DNA from 2 places in the Hydrogenophaga sp. ANAO-22 genome. Region 2 is predicted to be linked to the other one. Evidence: riboswitches for the same ligand, from Rfam matches in the RefSeq annotation. Region 2 holds a riboswitch; the other holds the start of a gene.
What was found. A riboswitch is a leader RNA that binds a small molecule or an ion and turns the genes downstream of it on or off. The one in region 2 is predicted to bind glycine.
Positions count from the first base shown of each region.

Region 1: linked by a shared signal. The riboswitch ahead of gcvT (glycine cleavage system aminomethyltransferase GcvT) and the one ahead of ABSY19_RS13955 (penicillin-binding protein 1A) in region 2 are both predicted to bind glycine.

Region 1 is NZ_CP159956.1:680,641-691,858, forward strand. Features, by position in the region: gene ABSY19_RS03075 (PQQ-dependent sugar dehydrogenase) at 1-800, opposite strand, end outside; gene ABSY19_RS03080 (acyl-CoA thioesterase) at 871-1,290, opposite strand; gene ABSY19_RS03085 (DMT family transporter) at 1,307-2,254, opposite strand; gene ABSY19_RS03090 (SDR family oxidoreductase) at 2,255-3,037, opposite strand; gene ABSY19_RS03095 (electron transfer flavoprotein-ubiquinone oxidoreductase) at 3,228-4,913, shown strand; gene ABSY19_RS03100 (hypothetical protein) at 5,030-5,533, shown strand; glycine riboswitch at 5,565-5,679, shown strand; glycine riboswitch at 5,692-5,796, shown strand; gene gcvT (glycine cleavage system aminomethyltransferase GcvT) at 5,802-6,986, shown strand; gene gcvH (glycine cleavage system protein GcvH) at 7,024-7,392, shown strand; gene gcvP (aminomethyl-transferring glycine dehydrogenase) at 7,421-10,324, shown strand; gene ABSY19_RS03120 (B12-binding domain-containing radical SAM protein) at 10,684-11,218, shown strand, end outside.
Region 2 is NZ_CP159956.1:2,894,305-2,905,522, forward strand. Features, by position in the region: gene ABSY19_RS13920 (heavy metal translocating P-type ATPase) at 1-1,655, opposite strand, end outside; gene ABSY19_RS13925 (heavy-metal-associated domain-containing protein) at 1,797-1,994, shown strand; gene ABSY19_RS13930 (MerR family DNA-binding protein) at 2,122-2,553, shown strand; gene ABSY19_RS13935 (Spy/CpxP family protein refolding chaperone) at 2,618-3,229, shown strand; gene minC (septum site-determining protein MinC) at 3,640-4,407, shown strand; gene minD (septum site-determining protein MinD) at 4,443-5,258, shown strand; gene minE (cell division topological specificity factor MinE) at 5,262-5,522, shown strand; gene ABSY19_RS13955 (penicillin-binding protein 1A) at 5,817-8,105, opposite strand; glycine riboswitch at 8,234-8,323, opposite strand; gene map (type I methionyl aminopeptidase) at 8,353-9,144, opposite strand; gene ABSY19_RS13965 (ParD-like family protein) at 9,144-9,398, opposite strand; gene ABSY19_RS13970 (hypothetical protein) at 9,481-10,065, shown strand; gene ABSY19_RS13975 (calcium:proton antiporter) at 10,140-11,218, opposite strand, start outside.

The sequences.
Region 1 (11,218 bases), 2.2 Mb from region 2:
AGGTTGACCTCGTCGCCACCCTGCGGGCCGTGTTCGCTGGTCCACAGCTCACCGGTGTCCGGGTGCAGCGCCGCGCCCTGCGGGTTGCGGTGGCCGTAGCTCCAGATACCGGCCTGCGCGCCCGCCAGCACGGGGTTGCCCGGCGCCGCCGCGCCCGAGGTGGTGATGCGCACCACCTTGCCGTTGCCGCGGCTCAGGTCCTGCGCGTACCCACGCTGGTCGTTGCTCTGCCGGTCGCCCAGCGTCACGAACAGGTGGCCCTCGCGGTCGAACACGAGGCGCGAACCGAAGTGTCCACTGCTCGCCACCTTGGGCAACTGCCGGTAGATCACCTGCAGATTCACCAGCGCCATCGCGCCCGTGTCGAGCTCGGCCCGCGCCACGGCGGTGCCATTGTTGTTCGCGTTGCCGCTGTCGGTTTCCGAGAAGCTGAAATAGATGCGCCGGTTGCTGCCGAAGGCCGGGTCCAGCACCACGTCGAGCAGGCCGCCCTGCCCGCCGGTGTCCAGCGCGGGCAGGCCGCTGATGAGGTTGAACGACTGCGCGTTCGCCGCGTACAGGCGCAGGCTGCCCGTGCGCCCCGTGATCAGCATGCGGCCATCGGGCAGGAAGGCCAGGCTCCAGGGACTGGGCAGGTTGGTCGCGAGTTCGGTGACCGCGACCGGCCCGGTCGTGGGCACGAAGCTGGGGTTGCCGGGCGCGGGCGAGCCATCGTCATCGTCACTACCACCACCGCCGCCGCACGACAACAGCAGACCCATCGATAGGGCCCCGCCGATGAGCGCAGAGAGGTGGCGCATGTCGGACATGCTAGGCACGCGCGCGCCGCCTGTGTGCAAGCATTTGTGTGTGCGCCAGCGCACACAGCGATCAGCTCAAATGCGCGCGCAGCCAGTCGGGAATCGGGGCCGACTTCTTCAGCGGGAAGTTCACCCACACGGTGGTCGCACCGCCGGCCGCGTACACGGTGTCGGGGTCGTCGCTGCGCGAGAGCGTGCACCAGCTCTCGAAGCTGCTGCGACCCACATCGCTCACGTACATGGTGGCGATCACATCGCCCGGGTATTCGAGCTGCCGGTAGAAGTTGCAGAAGGCGTTGGCGATCACCGGCCCTTCGCCGCCCGGATCGGGCGGGCAGCCGATGGAGTGCATCCAGTCGATGCGGATGATCTCCAGATAGCGGAAATAGATCGTGTTGTTCACGTGGTTCATGCCGTCCATGTCGCCCCAGCGGATGGGGATGGTCATGCTGAACACGCGCTTCTTCTGTTCGGGGATGTCGAGTTTCATGGGGTTGGGGTGGTCGTCAGCGGTGCGCCTTGATCGACGCGAGGATGCCAAGCACGAACAGCACGCAGGCCGTCCATTGCAGGGCAGCAGGCCACTGGGCGCTCCAGGCGAAGGTGTAGATCAGGCCGAACACGGTCTCGCTCACGATGAGCTGGCCCGCCAGGCTCGGGCTCAGGCGGCGGCTGGCCATGTTCCAGAGCACCGAGGCGATCCAGGCCGAGCCGATGCCGGTGACCGCGCAGACGATCAGGAACATGCCGAAGCCCGGGCGCTGCACCAGGGTGTCCACCTCGGTCCCGGCCACGGCCCAGATGCCCAGCGCGCCCAGGCCCGCCGCCACGCCCAGCCAGTTGGCCCACACGGTGGAGTTCACCTCCGGATGGCGGCTCAGCCAGCGCGCGTTCAGCAGGCCGAACGCGGTCCACGAGGCCATGGCCAGCACGGCATAGAAGATGCCGAGCCAGAGGTTCGCACCGCCGCCCGCCTCGCCACCGCCATGCGCCGTCACCCGCATCATCAGCGCCAGGCCCGCCAGGGTCAGCAGCAGCCCCGGCACCAGCGCGCGCCAGCGCAGGCCCTGCGGCTTGCCCAGCAACATGATCCAGATCGGGATGGTGCCGATGATCAGCACCGGCAGCGCCGCGCCCGCCGCCTGGATGGCCAGCACCAGCAGCAGGTAGTAGCCCGTGTAACCCAGCAGGCTCAACCACAGCGCGGCGCCCGCCTGGCGCCAGGTCGGCAGGTGCGCCTCGCCGCGCAGCCCGGCCCACGCCAGCAGCAGCACCGACAACAGGCCGCAGGCCAGGAAACGGCCCACCGTGAGATCGATCGAGCTGAAGCCCGGCGTGAGCAGGGGCGCAAGAAAGGCCGTGCCCCAGAAAGCCCCCGCGCCCAGCCCCGCCAGAATGCCGGTCACCATGCCCGGCGGCCAGCCCGAAGGCCGGCCCAACACCGCTGCCGTCATCTAGGCCCCGAAACCGTCGTCGGCGGCAATGACCGCACCGTTCACGAAATGGCTCTCGCTCGAACACAGCATGACCAGCAGCGCGTCCAGGTCGGCGGGTGAGCCGACGCGCTTGCGCGGCAGCATGTTGATGAGCTTCTGGCCCTGCTCGGTCTGCCAGTGGTGGTGGTTGAGCTCGGTGTCGATGTAGCCCGGGCAGATCGCGTTCACGTTGATGCCGAAGCGGCCCCACTCGATCGCCATCGCCTTGGTCATCTGCACCACGGCGGCCTTGCTCATGCAGTACACGCCGATCTGCGGCAGCACCTTGAGCCCGGCCATGGACGCGATGTTGACGATGCGCCCGCCCACGTAGGTGCCCGGCGCGGCGCCGTTGGCGCGCGCCAGCATGCGCCGGCCCACTTCCTGCGCCACGAAGAACGCGCCCTTGGTGTTGGTGTCGAAGACGAAGTCGTAGTCTTCCTCCGTCACGTCCTGCAGGCGCTGCGTGGTGCTCACGCCCGAGTTGTTGACCAGGATGTCGATCGCGCCGACCTCGGTCTCGGCGTGCGCCACCGCCGCCTTGATCGACGCCGTGTCGGTCACATCCATCGCCACCACGTGCGCGTCGCCACCGGCGGCCTCGATGTGCGCGCGCAGCGCCATCAGGCGGTCGGTGCGGCGGCTGGCCAGCACCACGGCCGCGCCCGCCCGCGCCAGCGTCTTGGCGAACTGTTCACCAAGCCCGCCGGACGCCCCGGTGATCAGGGCCACGCGGCCCGACAAGTCCAGGCTGTATGCCATGAGAGAACCTCCTCTAAAGTGGTTGGATTCTGCGGCCATCCGAGCACCGCCCAGGCCGACGAGGCCCCATCCGACAGGATTGTGCGCCCTGGGCCACTAAAATCGGTCCCGACCACGACACCGGCATGACTCCATGCATTGCCGTCATGAAAATCCCCGGGCGCCCGCCCGACAGAGTGAGACCCTCGACATGACCCCCGAAGAAATCCTCAGCACCTACGGCCCGCGCGAAGCCATGGAGTACGACGTGGTCGTGGTCGGTGGCGGCCCAGGCGGCCTGGCCACGGCGATCCGGCTCAAGCAGATCGCCGCCGAAAAAGGCGGCGAGATCAACGTCTGCGTGCTCGAAAAAGGCTCGGAGCCCGGCGCGCACATCCTCAGCGGCGCGGTGATGGACCCCAAGGCCCTCAACGAGCTGCTGCCCAACTGGAAGGCCGATGGCGCGCCGCTCAACCAGCCTGTCACCGACGACAAGCTGCTCTGGCTGACCGAAAAAGGCGCCATCGACACGCCCAAGTTCCTGATCCCCAACAACTTCCACAACGAAGGCAACTACGTCGTCGGCCTGGGCAACGTGGTCAAGTGGATGGCCCAGCAGGCCGAAAACCTCGGCGTGGAGATCTTCCCCGGCTTCGCGGCCGCCGAGGTGCTCTACAACGACGACGGCTCCGTCAAGGGCGTGGCCACCGGCAACCTGGGCGTGGGCAAGGACGGCGAGCCGACCGACAACTTCCAGCTCGGCATGGAGCTGCACGCGAAATACACCGTCTTCGCCGAAGGCTCGCGCGGCCACCTGGGCAAGCGCCTGATCGCCCAATTCCACCTCGACGAAGGCAAGGACCCGCAGGCCTACGCCATCGGCGTGAAGGAACTGTGGGAAATCGACCCCGCCAAGCACCAGCCCGGCCTGGTGATCCACACCGCCGGCTGGCCCATGAAGGACGACACCTACGGTGGTGGCTTCATGTACCACCTGGAAGACAACAAGGTCACGCTGGGCCTGGTCACCGGCCTGAACTACAGCAACCCCTGGCTCAGCCCGTTCGAGGAAATGCAGCGCTGGAAGACGCACCCTCGCATCCGCGCCTTCCTCGAAGGCGGCAAGCGCATCAGCTACGGCGCGCGCGCCATCACCACCGGTGGCCTCATGAGCCTGCCGCAGACCGCCTTCCCCGGTGGCGCCTTGGTCGGTTGCGATGCGGGCTACCTCAACGGCGCGCGCATCAAGGGCAGCCACGCCGCCATCAAGAGCGGCATGCTCTGCGCCGAAGCCGCCTTCGAGGCCGTGCAGGCCGGCCGCCAGCACGACGAACTCAAGGCCTACCCGGTCGCCTTCGGCAAGAGCTGGCTCAAGGAAGAGCTGGACGCCTCGCGCAACTTCAAGTCCTGGTTCAAGTACGGCAACATCGTCGGCGGCCTCATGGTCGGCATCGAACACTGGCTGCTGCCCCGCCTGGGCTTCAAGGCCCCGCCGTGGTCGCTGCACCGCGAGAAGGCCGACCACCTCTACCTCAAGCCGGCCGCCGAGTGCGAGCAGATCGTCTACCCCAAGCCCGACGGCAAGCTCACCTTCGACCGCCTGGGCAGCGTCTTCGTCAGCAACACCAACCACGAAGAGCACCAGCCGGCCCACCTCACGCTGAAAGACGCCAGCGTGCCGGTGAAGATCAACCTCGCCAAGTACGCCGGCCCCGAAGCCCGCTACTGCCCCGCCGGCGTGTACGAGTTCGTGAAGAACCCCGACAACACCGACCGCCTGCAGATCAACGCGCAGAACTGCGTGCACTGCAAGACCTGCGACATCAAGGACCCGACGCAGAACATCGTCTGGGTCACGCCCGAAGGCGGCGGCGGTCCGAACTACGCCGGCATGTGAGCGAAATCACCCTTTCTTGAAAAGCCGCCTGCGGGCGGCTTTTTCATGCCTGGTATTCACCGCGCCGTCACATGGGCTGGCCACAGTGCAGGCTCCGTGAACGACGCCGAGATGCCATGCTGAACAAGACCCAGAAGGGCCGCGCCGAGTTGCGACCCGGGCAACGCCAACTCGCGCAGCGCGAGCGCGCCCTGCTGCTGCTGGCCGATGGCCGCAAACCCGATGCCGAGCTGTTCGCCCTGTTCGAGGGCCAGGGCCCCACGCTCGCGGCCGACCTGATCTCGCGCGGCTACCTTGTGGACGAAGCGCCACCGCCGCCCCGCACGCCGGCCAACACCCCGCCCACCGTCTCCGCCGACGCCTTTTCCGGGCCCCGCTCGCTCGCCAGCGCGCGCATGTTCCTGTTCGACCTGAGCGAGCGCATGTTCGCCCCGCGCGACAAGGCCATGGCCCAGCGCTACCGCGACGCCCTGCGCGAAGCGCGCGACGTGGGCGACATGCTGGCCGTCAGCCGGGCCATGATGGCCGACGTGGAGCGCCTGGCCGGCAGCGAACGCGCCGACGGCATCCGCGAGCGCCTGGCCCGCCTGCTGCCCGAATCGGCCCTGGAAACGCCCTGAAACACCGGCCCGCCGGACGCCGTGCGATACACTCGCCGGGTCAGGAGAGAAGCCGATCCGGTCCCCGGAGAAGGCTCGCCGAAGGCGCAGGCGGCACCGCACACCGGGTGCCCTGAACGCTCAGGCAAAAGGACTGGCAAACACGGGCCGCGAGGCCGGTGTACCCCCCTGGAGAGAGGCCGTTCCTCGAAGCGGCCCACCGAAGGAGCAAGCGCGGCATCGCCCGCGTGAATCTCTCAGGTAAAGCGGACAGTGGGGCAGCGCACGGATGAACCGTGTTTCGCCCCACCGGGGCCTGCCCCCTTGCCTGAAAGCCTCTGCCGTGCCCGCTGCCGCCGCCCCGCTTCTCCAGACCCCGCTGCACAAGCTCCATGTCGAACTGGGCGCCCGCATGGTGCCCTTCGCCGGCTACGACATGCCGGTGCAGTACCCCACCGGCCTCATGGCCGAACACCACCACACCCGCAAGGCCGCCGGCCTGTTCGACGTCTCGCACATGGGCCAGCTGCGCCTGGTCGGGCCCGACGCCCCCGCCGCCTTCGAGACGCTCATGCCGGTGGACGTGATCGACCTCGGCGTGGGCAAACAGCGCTACGGCCTGCTGCTCAACGACGAGGGCGGCATCATCGACGACCTGATGTTCGTCAACCGCGGGCACGACCTCTTCGTCATCGTCAACGGCGCCTGCAAGGCTGGTGACATCGCGCACATCCAGGCGCGCATCGGCTCGCGCTGCGAAGTCATCCCCCTGCCCGACCGCGCGCTGCTCGCGCTGCAGGGCCCGCTGGCGGTGGACGTGCTGCAGCGCCTCGTGCCCGGCGTCGAAAAACTGATCTTCATGACCGGCTCGCCCTTCCAGTGGCACGGTGCCGACCTCTTCATCACCCGCAGCGGCTACACCGGCGAAGACGGCTTCGAGATCTCCCTGCCCGGCGACCGCGCCGACCAGTTCGTGCGCACCCTGCTGGCCCAGCCTGAAGTGATGCCCATCGGCCTGGGCGCGCGCAACTCGCTGCGCCTCGAAGCCGGTCTGTGCCTCTACGGCAACGACATCGACACCACCACCACCCCGGTGGAAGCCGGGCTCAACTGGGCCATGCAGAAAGTGCGCCGCACCGGCGGCGCGCGCGTGGGCGGTTTCCCCGGCGCGGCGCGCGTGCTCGCGCAACTCGACGGCAGCGAACCACTGACCCGCAAGCGCGTGGGCCTGATCGCCCAGGAATGGGTGCCCGTGCGCGAGAACGTCGAACTGCAGAACACCAGTGGCGAGGTGATCGGCAAGACCTCCAGCGGCCTCATCGGCCCCAGCGCCAACAAGCCCATCGCCATCGGCTACGTCACACCCGAACACGCCGCCCTGGGCACGCCCGTGGTGGCCATGGTGCGCGGCAAACCCGTGCCCATGGAAGTCAGCGCCATGCCCTTCGTGCCCAACCGATACTTCCGCGGCTGACCTCACTTTTTTCGTTTCTTTTTTCAGGAGCTTTTCCATGACCACCAAGTACACCGAAGACCACGAATGGATCACCGTTGACGGCGGCATCGCCACCGTCGGCATCACCGTGCACGCGCAGGACGCGCTGGGCGACGTGGTGTTCGTCGACCTGCCCGAAGTCGGCAAGAGCTTCGCGCAGAAGGAAGTGGCCGGCGTGGTCGAGTCCGTGAAGGCCGCGGCCGACGTGTACATGCCCGTCAGCGGCGAAGTCACCGAAGTCAACGAAGCCCTGCGCGCCGACCCGTCGCTGGCCAACACCGACCCGCTCAAGGCCGGCTGGTTCTTCAAGGTGAAGCTCTCCGACCCGGCCCAGGTCGACGCCCTGCTGGACGAGACCGCCTACAACACCTTCGCCAACGCCTGATCCGCCTCTTCTCCCGCCGGAGCCTTCCATGCTGATGCCCTCTGTCAAACCCCTCGGTGAACTCGAAAACCCGTCCGAATTCGTGGCGCGCCACATCGGCATCGGCCAGGCCGACGAGACCCACATGCTCTCGGTCATCGGCGAGGCCTCGCGCCGCGCGCTGATCGACGGCATCGTGCCGCGCAGCATCGCGCGCAGCCAGGGCATGCAGCTGCCACCGGCCGTCACCGAGGCCGCGGCACTGGCCGAGCTCAAGGCGCTGGCGCAGAAGAACAGGGTGTTCAAGAGCTTCATCGGCCAGGGTTACCACGGCACGCTCACGCCCGGCGTGATCCTGCGCAACGTGCTGGAGAACCCCGCCTGGTACACCGCCTACACGCCCTACCAGGCCGAGATTTCGCAAGGCCGCATGGAAGCCCTGGTCAACTTCCAGACCATGGTGAGCGACCTCACCGGCATGGCCATCGCCAACGCCTCCATGCTCGACGAAGCCACCGCCGCCGCCGAGGCCATGACCCTGGCCAAACGCTCGGTGAAGAGCAAGGGCAACACCTTCATCGTCTCGGGCGACGTGCACCCGCAGATCATCGAAGTGGTGCAGACCCGCGCCAAACCCCTGGGCCTCACGGTGAAGATCGCGATGTCGGGCGAGGAATGGGCCGCCATGCTGTCGGACGGCGACTACTTCGCCGCCTTCACCCAGTACCCCGCCTCCAGCGGCTGGCTGCACGACTGGACCAAGGACGCCGCCACCGTGCACGGCAAGCAGGCCGCCTTCATCGTCGCCGCCGACCTGCTCGCCCTCACCCTGCTCAAGCCCCCGGGCGAGATGGGCGCGGACATCGTGGTCGGCACCACCCAGCGCTTCGGCATGCCCATGGGCGCAGGCGGCCCGCACGCCGGCTACATGGCCTGCCGCGACGAATTCAAGCGCTCCCTGCCCGGCCGCCTGGTCGGCGTGAGCGTGGACGTGCACGGCCAGCCCGCCTACCGCCTCGCGCTGCAGACGCGCGAGCAGCACATCCGCCGCGAAAAAGCCACCAGCAACATCTGCACCGCGCAGGTGCTGCCCGCCGTGGTCGCGAGCATGTACGCCGTGTACCACGGCCCCCAGGGCTTGAAGCGCATCGCCAACCGCGTGGCCGCCTACACCGCCATCCTCGCCAGCGGCCTGGAGCAATTGGGCTACCGCGACACGCACCACGGCGAACAAGGTGTGTTCGACACCCTCGCCCTGCACACCAAAGACCAGACCGACGCCCTCATGGCCCGCGCCGTGGCCCAAGGCGCCAACCTGCGCAAGGCCTGGGGCGACTACCTCATCGTCTCGCTCGACGAAACCACCACCCGCGACGACATCGCCCTGCTCTGGAAGGTCTTCGCCAAGGACGGCCAGGCCCTGCCCGCCTTCGACACCTTCGAGAAAGGCGTGGAGCCGCTCATCCCCACCGAGCTGCGCCGCACCAGCGACTTCCTCACGCACCCGGTGTTCAACACCCACCACAGCGAAACCGGCATGCTGCGCTACATCCGCGCGCTGTCCGACAAGGACCTCGCGCTGGACCGCAGCATGATCCCGCTGGGCTCCTGCACCATGAAGCTCAACGCCACCAGCGAGATGATCCCCATCACCTGGCCGGAGTTCGCGAACATGCACCCCTTCGCCCCGGCCGACCAGCTGCAGGGCTACCAGCTGCTCGACCAACAGCTGCGCGCCTGGCTCTGCCAGGCCACCGGCTACGCCGGCATCAGCCTGCAGCCCAATGCCGGCTCGCAGGGCGAATACGCCGGCCTGCTCGTGATCCAGGCCTACCACGCCTCGCGCGGTGAAAGCCACCGCAACATCTGCCTCATCCCCAGCAGCGCGCACGGCACCAACCCCGCCAGCGCGCAGATGGTGGGCATGCAGGTCGTCGTCACCAAGTGCGACGACAACGGCAACGTGGACATGGCCGACCTCCAGGCCAAGTGCGAACAGCACAGCGCCCACCTCGCCGCCGTGATGATCACCTACCCCAGCACCCACGGCGTGTTCGAGACCACCGTGAAGGAACTCTGCGCGCTGGTGCACCAGCACGGCGGGCGCGTCTACGTGGACGGCGCCAACATGAACGCCCTGGTGGGCGTGGCCGCGCCGGGTGAATTCGGCGGCGACGTGAGCCACCTCAACCTGCACAAGACCTTCTGCATTCCTCATGGCGGCGGCGGCCCCGGCGTGGGCCCGGTCTGCGTGGTGGAAGACCTCGTGCCCTTCCTGCCCGGCCATGCGGCGGGTGGTCTGCCGGTCAACGGCGTGGGCGCCATCAGCGCCGCGCCGCTGGGCAACGCGGCCGTGCTGCCGATCAGCTGGATGTACATCCGCATGATGGGCGCGGAGGGTTTGCAGCACGCCACCGAAGCCGCCATCCTCGCGGCCAACTACATCAGCAAGCGCCTGGCGCCGCACTACCCCACGCTGTACGCGAGTGCCAACGGCCACGTGGCGCACGAATGCATCCTGGACCTGCGGCCCTTGAAGGACACCAGCGGCGTGATGGCCGAGGACGTGGCCAAGCGCCTGATGGACTACGGCTTCCACGCGCCCACGCTGTCGTTCCCGGTCGCCAACACGCTGATGGTGGAACCCACCGAAAGCGAAACGCTGGACGAGCTGGACCGTTTCATCGACGCGATGATCGCCATCCGCGACGAGATCCGTCAGGTGGAGAACGGCGTCTGGCCGCAGGACGACAACCCGCTCAAGAACGCGCCGCACACGGCACCCAGCCTCATGAAGGCCGACTGGCCACACCCCTATGCGCGCGACGTGGGCGCCGCCAGCGCCTCCACCCGGGCCCACGCCAAATACTGGCCGCCCGTGGGCCGCGTGGACAACGTGTACGGGGACCGCAACCTGTTCTGCAGCTGCGTGCCCCTGTCTGACTACGCTTGATGAAGTCCTGATCCCTCGCCTGCTGGGTGGGCGAGGTCGGGCACACCAACGGTGGTGCGCCTGCGTTGTTTCGCAGGACGGTGGCGGCGTCCGAATGCGCAGGCCCCCATTCGCGGTTGCCACAGAGGCTGCGCGCCGGCCAAGGCGTTGACGAAGGGGTGGTGGCGGACCCGGGCAGCCGCCCGCGAGCAGGGCCGGAGCAGTCGGATCCCGCCACCGGCCTGCCGCGAGGTGCAGGCCGGAAGCGAACCCAACAAACCCCGCCAAAACGAAAAAGAGGCCCCAAGCCTTAACATCGTCGCCACGCCCGGAAAAGCCATGACCACCCACGCCCCGCGCGTGCTGAGCCTCATCCCCCGATGACCCAGCTCAACACGCCCTACCCCTCCACCGCCTACATCACCGGCTTCCTCCGCTCGCGCGGCGTCGACGCCGTGCAAGCCGACCTCGCCCTCGCGCTCGTCCTCAAACTCTTCACCCCCGCCGGCCTCGAAGCCGTGCGCGGCAAAGCACTCGCCCAGCCCGAAGCCGACCGCAGCGGCAGCGTGCACGCCTTCCTCGACCAATTCGACCGCTACCGCGGCACCATCGGCCCCGTCATCGCCTACCTGCAAGGCCGCGACTCCACCCTCGCCCACCGCATCGCCGCGCGCGAACTCCTGCCCGAAGGCCCCCGCTTCAGCGCACTCGAGGTCTACGTGGACGCCGCCCTCAGCGAAGAAGGCGGCGACCCCCTGGCCTGGGCCTTCGGCGCCCTCGGCGTGCAAGACAAAGCCCGCCACATCGCCACCCTCTACCTCAACGACCTCGCCGACGTGCTGCGCGACGCCGTGGACGAACGCTTCGCCTTCGTGCGCTACGCCGAATCCCTCGCCAGCAGCCAGCCCAGCTTCG
Region 2 (11,218 bases):
CCCTCGGCCTGCAAGGCCTTGGCGCGCTCGTCCAGCGGGCCCAGCTTCGCGCCGAGCTCACCCATCCAGCGCAGGCTGCCCAGGGCCAGCAGCGCGCCGTTGACGCGCCCCTGGCTGCCCCGGCCCGAGACCGCCTGCACGTCCTGCGCGGCGTCCGGCGCCACCTCGATGGACCTGGAGGCCGCGGCCTCCAGCACCGCGCGCGCCAGCGGGTGCGCGCTCTGCGCCTGCAGCGCCGCCGCCACCTGCAGCACGGCGATCTCGTCCACGCCCGGTGCGGCCTCGATCACCGTCAGGCGCGGGTGGCCCTCGGTCAGCGTGCCCGTCTTGTCGAAGGCCACCGTGTCGACCTTGTGCGCGATCTCCAGCGCCTGCGCGTCCTTGATCAGGATGCCGTGCTGCGCCGCCACGCCGGTGCCAGCCATGATGGCCGCGGGTGTGGCCAGGCCCAAGGCACAGGGGCAGGCGATCACCAGCACCGCCACCGCGTGCAGCAAGGCCTCTTCCATCGGTGCGCCGGTCCCCAGCCAGCCCAGCAGCGTGACCAGCGCGATCACCAGCACCACCGGCACGAACACGGCCGCCACCTGGTCCACCATGCGCTGCACCGGTGCCTTGCCGGCCTGCGCGTCCTGCACCAGGCCGATGATCTGGGCCAGCACGCTTTGCGCGCCGACCGCGCGCACCCGCACGTCCACCGCGCCCTCGCCGTTGAGCGAGCCCCCGGTCACGCCATCGCCCACGTCCTTGGACACCGGCAGGGATTCGCCGGTCAGCATGGACTCGTCGGCCTGGGTGTGCCCCTGCACCACCATGCCGTCGGCCGCGAAGCGCTCACCCGGCAACACGCGGATCACATCGCCCGGCAGCAGCTCGTCCACCGCTACATCCGTCGTGTCCGTGCGGCGGATGCCATCGGGCAACAGGTGGGCCCGCTCGGGCCGCAGCGCATGCAGAGCGCGGATGGCCGTGGTGGTCTGGCGCTTGGCACGCGCCTCCAGCCACTTGCCCAGCAGCACCAGCGTGATCACCACCGCCGAGGCCTCGTAGTACAGGTGCGGCACCTCGCCCGCTTCGGCGCGCCACCACAGCCAGGTCGACAGCGCCCAACCGGCCGTGGTGCCGATCGCCACCAGCAGTTCCATGTTGCCGGTGCGCGCCTTGAGCGCGTGCCAGCCGGTTCGGTAGAAACGCGCGCCCAACACGAACTGCACCGGCGTGGCCAGCAGGAACTGGATCCAGGCCGGCAGCATCCAGTGCTGGCCAAACAGGTCCCCCACCATGGGCAGCACCAGCGGCGCCGAGAGCAGCACACCGATCAGCACCGGCAGCAGGTCGCGCGGCACGCCCATCACGCGCTCGGTGTCCTCCTCGTCCAGGGCTTCCAGCGTGCGCGGCTCGTAACCCGCGTCGCGCACCGCGCGCTTGATGCGCGCCAGCGATTCGGCCTCGTCCACGCCACTGAGCGTGACGCGCGCCGACTCGGTGGCCAGGTTCACGGTGGCGTCGCTCACGCCCGGTTGCTTGCGCAAGGCCTTCTCGACCCGCGTCACACACGAGGCGCAGGTCATGCCGCCCACACCCAGATCGATCTGGGTCAGTGGATAGGTCGAGAAGGTGGCACCGGCGTCGGAAGAGGCAGCGATCGTGTTCATGGGGTCAGCATAAGCTTTACCACCATGGGAAGGTCAAACGCGCTTGTAGCGAACTGTGACAGCGCGGCCACCGCTTGACCTTGACACCATGTCAAGGATCACAATGGCTTCATGTTCCATCCACCTTTGAAGAAAGACACCATGAAACAAGTCCTCGATGTGCACGGCATGACCTGCGGCCACTGCGAAAAGTCCGTGACCACCGCCATCAAGCTGCTCGATCCCCAGGCCGAAGTCCGCATCGACCGCGGCCAGAACCGCGTCGAGGTGAACAGCACGCAGACGCGCGAAGCCCTGGTCGAAGCGATCCGCGAAGAAGGCTACCAAGTGGCGGCCTGACCCCATGGCCACCGACCGCCTTCTGCATGCGCTGGCCCCCACCGGCGAGCAAGACCCGGGCGACGCGCTGATCCACTGGCCGGTCAGCATCGGCAAGGCGGCGCAGCTCAGCGGCATCTCGCCCAAGATGCTGCGCCACTACGAAAGCCTGGGCCTGCTCACGCCCGTGCCCCGCACCGACAGCAACTACCGCCAGTACAGCCTGGCCGACGTGCACACGCTGCGCTTCATCCGCCGTGCGCGCGACATGGGTTTCGGCCTGGACGCCATCACCGAACTCGTGAGCCTCTGGCACAACCGCCGGCGCAGCAGCGCCAGCGTCAAGCGCATCACGCAGAAACACCTGGACGAACTGGCCCAGCGCATCGAAGCCCTGCAGGCCATGCAGCGCACCCTGGACCAGCTGCTGCACCTGTGCCCCGGCGACGACCGACCCGACTGCCCCATCCTCGACGACCTGAGCCACCCCGCTTGCACAGTTGCTGCAAAAAGCAGCACAAAACTTTACAAACCCGCCACGTCGGCGGCACGGGGTGGAAACACGCGAGCCAGACACTGAAACCACTCCGCAGCCCGACACCTGTCCTGTGGAGATCCATCCTCAACAGACACCAGGAGTCCTCATGAAATCGCTTCCGAAACGCGCGCTGATCGCCACCGCCCTGGTGGGCACCTTCGCCACCGCCCTGGTGCAGGCCTCGGCCCTGCATCCCACGGCCCTGGCCGCCGGCACGGCCGACACCGTCACCGTCGTGGCCCAGGCCGACACGGCGGCCAAGCCGGCCGTCAAACCCGCCACCCCCACCGCCGAGCAGCGCGACCAGAAACGCGCCGAACGCCACGCCCAGATGCAGAAGCGCATGGCCGAGCGCCAGGCGGCCTTCAAGGCCGAACTCAAGCTCACCCCTGAACAGGAACCGGCATGGAACGCTTTTATTGCCCGCACCCAGCCTCAAGCCGGCGCCATGCCGCGCCAGAGCACCCGGGAAGACTGGTCCAAGCTGACCACGCCGCAGCGCCTGGACAAGATGCAGGCCCTGAAAGCCGAGCGCGATGCCGCGATGGCCAAACGCGTCGACGCGATCAAGAGCTTCTACGCGGTGTTGAACGCCGATCAACAAAAAGTCTTTGATTCAAAACACCTGGGTGGCTTCCAGCGCGCCGGCATGCACCGCGGCCACCGGGGTGAACACCGGCACCACGGCGAGCAACCGGGCGTGAAAAAGCCGGCCTGAACAAGCGCCCGGACCGCGCCAGGTTCCCGTTTCACTATTCTTCTAAATCTTTAAATACAAAATAGCAGTAGTAGTAGAGGGCGCTGTCCGGTGTGGACAAGCGCCCTTTTTCTTGCTGGATCAAGGACTTGGCTCGCTCAGAAGCCTGTGTGAAGGGCGCGGTTCCTTGGCGCTCGAAACGGGGATAACAAGGCAGTCACCCACTTTTCTGTGGATAACTCATGCGTTGTTAAAAAATTATTCACAGGTTTGTGCAAAACCCGCTCGTCGGTTGCTGAAACATGCCCTGACACCTGCACACCTTCCCGAGCCAAAACCCGTCAACCCGGCTGGTAAGATGCGCCGCTTCACAGCCAGACCTGCCGACCCGGCGTTCCTGCGGCTGGCCCGTTTTTGGATCTGTTTCGCCCATGTCTGTCGCCCTCGCAGGAAACGCGCCCGCCACCTTCGAAATCAAGAGCGCCCACCTGCCTTTGGTGGCTCTGATGCTCAAGTCGTCCAACCTGGATCTCCTGGCGCAGGAGTTCGCCCAGCGTTTTGGCGACATGCCCGATTTCTTCGACCACGATCCGGTGGTCATCGACCTGCACCCGTTGAACGTGGCCGAGGCCCATGCCCTGCCCGACTTCGGCGCGCTCCAGACCTTGCTGCGCCAGCACCGCCTCACGCCCCTGGCCGTGCGCGGCGGCACCATCGAACAGACCGCGCTGGCCGTGGCCGCCGGCCTCACGCCCGCGCCCGATGCCACCGTGCAACGGGCCGCCCCGTCGGCGGCACCGACCGAGACCACCTCGCCGGAGCCCGTGGCCGCGCCCCAGCCGATGCCCATGCCCGGTGCGCTGGTGATCGACAAGCCCCTGCGCTCGGGCCAGCAGGTTTATGCGCGCGGCCGTGACCTGGTGGTCATGGCCATGGTCAACCCGGGTGCCGAGGTGATCGCCGACGGCAACATCCACGTGTACGCGCCGCTGCGTGGCAAGGCCATCGCCGGTGCGCGCGGCTACGGGGAGGCGCGCATCTTCGCGCTGTCCATGGCGCCCGAACTCATTTCCATCGCCGGCATCTACCGCACCAGCGAAGTGGCCCTGCCCGAATCGGTCCAGGGCAAGACCGCGCAGGTGCGCCTGGTGCCCGGTCCCGATGGCGACAAACTCGTGATCGACGCCATCGGCGTCTGAGTCTCACCCCTTATTCGAATCGAAGGACTTTCACCATGACCAAGATTGTTGTCGTCACCTCCGGCAAGGGCGGCGTGGGCAAGACCACCACCAGCGCCAGCTTCGCCTCGGGCCTGGCCCTGCGCGGCCACAAGACCGCCGTCATCGATTTCGACGTGGGCCTGCGCAACCTGGACCTGATCATGGGCTGCGAACGCCGCGTGGTGTACGACCTGATCAATGTCATCCAGGGCGAGGCCAACCTGAACCAGGCCCTCATCAAGGACAAGCAGTGCGACAACCTGTTCGTGCTGGCCGCCAGCCAGACACGCGACAAGGACGCCCTGAGCCAGGAAGGCGTGCACAAGGTGCTGACCGACCTGTCGGCCATGGGCTTCGAGTACATCATTTGCGACTCGCCCGCCGGCATCGAGACCGGTGCGCTCATGGCCATGCACTACGCCGATGAGGCGCTGGTGGTGACCAACCCCGAGGTCTCCAGCGTGCGCGACTCCGACCGCATCCTGGGCATGCTGGGCAGCAAGACGCAGCGCGCCATCGAGGGCAAGGAACCGATCAAGGAACACCTGCTGATCACGCGCTATAACCCGGGCCGCGTGGCCGATGGCCAGATGCTCTCGCTCAGCGACATCCAGGACATCCTGCGCATCAAGCTGATCGGCGTGATTCCGGAAAGCGAAAGCGTGCTGACCGCCTCCAACCAGGGCATGCCGGCCATCCACCTCAAGGGCACGGACGTGGCCGAGGCCTACAGCGACGTGATCGACCGTTTCCTCGGTGCCGACAAACCGCTGCGCTTCATCGAGGCCGAAAAAGTGGGCTTCTTCAAGCGCCTGTTCGGAGGGAAGTAAGGCATGTCGATCCTGTCTTTCCTGCTGGGTGAAAAGAAGAAAACCGCCAGCGTCGCCAAGGAGCGCCTGCAGATCATCCTGGCGCACGAGCGCAGCGGGCGCAGCGCTTCCGAGCCCGACTACCTGCCCGCGCTGCAGCGTGAGCTGGTCGCGGTGATCGGCAAGTACATCAAGATCAACCCGGACGACATCAAGGTCCAGCTCGACCGCCAGGACAACCTGGACGTGCTCGAGGTCAAGATCGAGTTGCCCGACCGCAAGTGATCGGTGGCGGGCTGGGCCCGCCTCTGCAGTTCGTGCCTTCGATGCCTCATCTCGGGCCGTTTTTCACCTGCTCTATGCCGCCGGTGTGTGGAACATCCACCGGTTCCTAGACTCCAAGTCTTGGGGGTGGCGCCGGCTTGTCGGCGTGATGCGGTGGAAGAGCCGCACCCATCCCGGGTTTCGCGGCGCTGCTATGTTCTTGCTGGAAGGGTGCAAGGACGCGGTTTCCAGCTTGTCTGGCTTCTCCTCTGGGCCTGTTTGTGGGGCAAATCGGGGCCGAGCAACGCCGCTTTTTCATTCCCCCGGGGCCGGGATGCCGCTGCGGCATTCGAACGGGCCCTGGATGAAGGTGTGGGGCTCGACGGTGCAGGGTCCTTCCAGGGATTCCGGGTAGACGTAGTCGTTGCCCCATGGCACCAGGTCCGCCGGCATGCGGCGCTCCTGCTCGGGCCGCTGGGCGACGGCGACCTTCATGTAATCCGTCCAGACGGGCAATGCCAGGCTTCCCCCGGTCGCGTTGCCCAGGCTGCGCGACTGGTCGTACCCGATCCACACCACCGAAGCGACGCCCGATGAATAACCGGCGAACCAGGCATCGCGCGCGTCGTTGGACGTGCCGGTCTTGCCGGCCGTGTCTTCGCGCCCGAGTGCGCTCGCGCGCCGCCCCGTGCCGTGCCGCACCACGTCGCGCAGCATGCTGTCCATCACGTAGGCATTGCGTGGGGAGATCACCTGGCCGCGGGGCGACACCAGCGGCGCTTCGTAGAGCACCGCACCGCCGCGCTCGCTGACCTTGAGCACCAGGCGGGACTCGACCCGCTCTCCTTCGTTGGCGAACACCGCGTAGGCCTCGGTGAGCTGCAGCGGGGTCACCGCACCCGCGCCCAGCGCCAGCGGCAGGATCGGGGGATTGAGCTCGGCCGCGAAACCGAAACGGGTGGCGAACTGCTGCACATATTCCGTGCCGGCGGCGTCCATGAGGTTGACCGCCACCACGTTCTTCGAGCGCGCCAGGGCCCGCCGGGCCGTGATGAAGCCTTCGTACTGGTTGCCGTAGTTGCGCGGCCGCCAGGCCTTGCGGCCGCGCGCCGAGGGCGTGACCAGCCGCTGCGTGTCGTCGACCAGGGTGCCGGGGAAATAACCTTTTTCCAGCGCGGCGGAAAACACGAAGGGCTTGAAGGTCGATCCCGGCTGGCGCACCGCCTGCACCGCGTGGTCGAACTGGTTGAACGCAAAGTCGAAGCCCCCGGCCAGTGCCAGGATCTCACCCGACCTCGCATCGATGGACACCAGCGCGCCCTGCATCTGCGGCAGCTGTGTCAGCCGCCAGCGCCCGGCCGTGTCGGCCACGACACGAACGACGGCGCCCGGTTCGATGCGCCTGCGCGCCGGTGCGTCCGGTTTGAGCAGCGCGCTGCTGCCCGGGCTCAGCGTGTGGCGTGCAATGCGAATCACGGTGCCGTCGCGCAGGGCGGCCGTGATGCCGGCGGAGGTCGAGGCTTCCAGCACGGTGGCCACGCGCAAGGCGCCACTGTCCCGGTAGGGCGCGAGGGCCCGGCGGATGCCGGCCGGGTCGGCGGCCTGCACGGCTTGCTTCAGATGGCCTTCCGGCCCGGCGGGGCCGCGCTGGTGCTGTGCGTTCAACAGGCCGGTGCGCAAGGCATGGGTGGCGGCGCGCTGCTCGGCCACGCGGATGGTGGTGGTCACATCCAGGCCCCGCGAGTAGGCCTCGTCCCCATAACGCTCCACCAGCATCCTGCGAACCTGTTCGACCGCGTAGGCCGATGCCGGATCGGTCGACGGGTGGTTCAGCGCCAAGGTCAGGGGCTCGGCGCGGGCCTGCTCGTAGGCCGGCTCATCGAGATGCCCCAGCTCGCGCATGCGCTTGAGAATGTGCTGCTGGCGCACGGTGGCGCGCTCGCGGTTGGCGACCGGGTTGTAGGCGGAGGGCGCCTTGGGCAGGCCGGCCAGCATGGCCGCCTCGGCGACGCTGAGCTGGTCGAGCGTCTTGTCGAAGTAGACCGATGCGGCCGCCGCGAAACCGTAGGCCCGTTCGCCCAGGTAGATCTGGTTCATGTACAGCTCCAGGATCTTGTCCTTGCTGTAGACCGATTCGAGCTTGTAGGCCAGCATGATCTCCATGACCTTGCGCCGGTAGGTCTTCTCCCGGCTCAGGAAGAAGACCCGCGCGACCTGCATGGAGATGGTGCTGCCACCTTGCGCATGCCCACCGGCCACGAGGTTGCCGAGCGCCGCGCGAACGAGGCCCGCGTAATCCACCGCCCCGTGTTCGTGGAACCGCGCGTCCTCGATGGCCAGCAAGGCTTGCTGCATGCGCAACGGGATGCGCTCGATCGGCACGAACTCGCGCCGCTCTTCGCCGTACTCGGCGAGCAGGCTGCCGTCCCTGGCGTGGATGCGCATGGGCAGCATCGGTTCGTAGTGGGCCAGGTGACCGACCTCGGGCACCTGCTGCCACAGGCGGTGCAAGGCATGGGCGGCGCCGAGGGCAACGCCGATGCACAGGCCAAGGGCCAGCGCGGCGAAGAACCGGACCGTGAAAGGGGTTCGAAAGGGGAACATGGGCAAGGCTCAGGTGAAAGCGCCTCTCCCCCTGTCCTTTTACCTGAGAGTTTCGACTGCGTCGGCAGTCTGCCCCTTCGGTGTGCCGGTGCGCGCGTGGTGCGGCCCGGCCTCTCTCCAGTCGGCGAAATGTGTCTGCGGTCCGGTGGCCTGAGCGATCATGGGAGTTTGCGCCTTCGGCGGAGGCGCGACACGCCTCGCTCTCCCGCAGAGCGTCGCAGTCTATCAGAGGGTCAAAACCCGGGCGTCACACCGGTGCGCGGGCACCCGTGCCACCAGGCCAGGGCGTGAGCACCTCGTGTCCCTCGGGCGTGACGGCCACCATGTGTTCCCACTGGGCGGACAGGGAGCGGTCCCTGGTCACGACGGTCCACCCATCGGCCAAGGTCCGGGTCTCGCGCTGGCCTGCGTTGAGCATGGGTTCGATGGTGAAGACCATCCCCGGCTCCAGCCTGAGCCCCTCGCCGCGCCGGCCATGGTGAAGCACGTTCGGTTCTTCGTGGTAGATCCGGCCAATGCCGTGCCCGCAGTACTCGCGCACCACGCTGAAGTGCTCTCGATGGGCGACGGACTGGATGGCATGGCCAATGTCCCCCAGCGTCGCGCCGGGCCTGACCTGCCGGATGCCGGCCAGCAGGGCTTCGTAGGTGGTCTCCACCAGACGCCGGGCCAGCACGTTGGGTGTGCCGACGAAGTACATGCGGCTGGTGTCGCCGAACCAGCCATCCTGGTTGACGGCCACGTCGATGTTGATGATGTCGCCCTTCTTCAGCAGCTTGTCGGGCGAGGGGATGCCGTGGCAGACCACCTGGTTGACGGAGGTGAGGATGGTCTTGGGATACCCGTGGTACCCCAGGTTGGCCGGGATGGCGCCCTGGACATTCACGATGTGGTCGTGGCAGATCCGGTCCAGCGTCTCCGTGCTGACCCCGGGGACGACGTGGGGCTCGATCATGCCGAGCACCTCCGCGGCCAGCCTGCCGGCGCGCCGCGCCATCTCAATGTCCTCGGCCGACTTGATGGTGATGCCGCGAGCCACTAGCGCTGGCCCGCTGGGGCTGTGCGGGCCTTGCCCGCTGGGGTCGCGGCCGCCACGGTGATGTCCAGGCCCCCCGCGAGTTCCGCCCGCACCAACAGCTGGCAGATCTCCCGGTGGTCCAGCGCCGGGTGAAGCTCGGTCAGCATGCCGACCCGCATCCAGTGTTCGGCCTGCGCATTGATGGACCTGCTCAGCGCATTCCCCGCCACGCGCAGGTTCTCGTGCATCAGGTCCGAAATCTTGACGATCCCCATTCATCACCTCTATATGAAACGTATATGAATTATATACGCCTCGAGGTGGACGGCGGCTAATTGGGGTTGGCCGGCGGGGTGGGTGGCGCGGCGGTCGGTGGGGGTCCACCGGATCCAGCAGGCCCTTGGGCGGGTTGCGCTTCATTTCACCGGCCAGCGTCAGCTGCTCGGGACTCATGCATTCATCGGCGAGCCGCTTGCCCAGTTGCTGGCTCATGAGCATGGACTTGTTGCCCAGCTGCAGCCACATGGCGCCCCGCTTCGGGTCTTCGAGACGGATGGCACCGGTGCGGCTTTCCACCGGGTGCATGTAGTACCGCGCGTTGCGCATGTTCTTCACCTGCACGATGAAGAACCCTTGCCGCTTGGCGGGCACGATCTCCACAGCCGAGCCGAGTTCGCAGGGGATGTTGCCGAGGTACACGCGCTGCGCGACCGCGAGATCGGCTTCGGTGAGGTTCACGCTGGAATCCTCTTCGATCGGCGTCACTTCTTCCACGGCCTTGGCCGCGGAGCGCGCCAGCGGCGCGCGTTTGGTCGTGGTGGTGGGTTTGGCCGCCGGCTTGGCGGCGGGCTTCGCGGGGGTCTGCTGCGCCATCACCGGGATGGGCGCGAACGCCACGGCGCTCAGGGAGAAGACAAGGGCAAGGATTTTCATGGGCCCTAGTCTGCCCGCATGGCCGCTGAAATGCTGTTCGCAGATGTTTCGACCGCATCCACCGTGGGCTGCCCATGGCGCGGCTAGGGAAAGAACAACAGGACGGCGAACACGGCAAACAGCGCGAGGTGCATGTAACCCTGCAGCGCCGAGGTGCGCTGGCCGTTGAAGGTGAGCATGCTCAGCACGGCGGTGGCCACAAACAGCGCCGTGTCCATGTGGGAGATGCCCATGACGACCTGCTTGTCGTACAACAAGCCAATGGCCAGCACCGCGGGAACCGTGAGCCCCACGGTGGAGACAAAGGCACCCAGACACAGGTTCACGGCCCGCTGCATCTCATTGCCCAGCGCCGCGCGCACGGCGGTCAAGGACTCGGGGGTGAACACGATCAGGGCGATGAGCACGCCACTCACGGCCACGGGCGCGCCCGCGGCCGCAATGCCGTAGTCGAGCACGACGGCCAGGTGGTGGCCCAGCAGAACGATCGGAACAATCATGGCCAGCAGCAGCAGCGAATGCACCCAGACATCCTTCCTGCTTTGCTGGACAGAACCCTCCGCCTTTTCGGTCTCGGTCGGCGCCCTGGAGGTCCGCTCCATGCGGCGCACCACCATCGCCCCGGGAGGGGGCTGAACGAAGAGGCGCTTGTGGCTGCCGATCTGCTTCCACAGGAAGGCCGCGTACAGCAGCGCGGTGAGGACACCGATGCCCATCGCCTGCTCAGGCCCGAATTCACCCGCCGTGCTGGTGAACTTCGGCAGCACCAGGGCCACCGTGGTCAACAGGGCAATCATCGACAGGTAAGCCGTCGCCCCCTGCGCATTGAATTCCTGTTCGCCATGCCGGGCAGCGCCCACCGTCAGGCAGATCCCCATCACGAGGTTCAGGATGATCATCAACACGGCAAAAATGGAATCGCGCCCGATCGTGGGGGCTTCCCCCGGTCCCAACAGCACCGAGGCAATCAGGATGACCTCGATGGACACGATGGACAGCGTCAGGATGAGCGTGCCGTACGGCTCGCCCAGTTTGTGCGCCAGGTAGTCCGCCTCATGCACGACACCAAACGATGCCGCCACGATGGTGGCCAGCAGCACGGCGAAGCTCAGGCCGGCGACACCGGGTGTGAGTGGCGCGGCCAGCCAGGAGGCACCGTAAA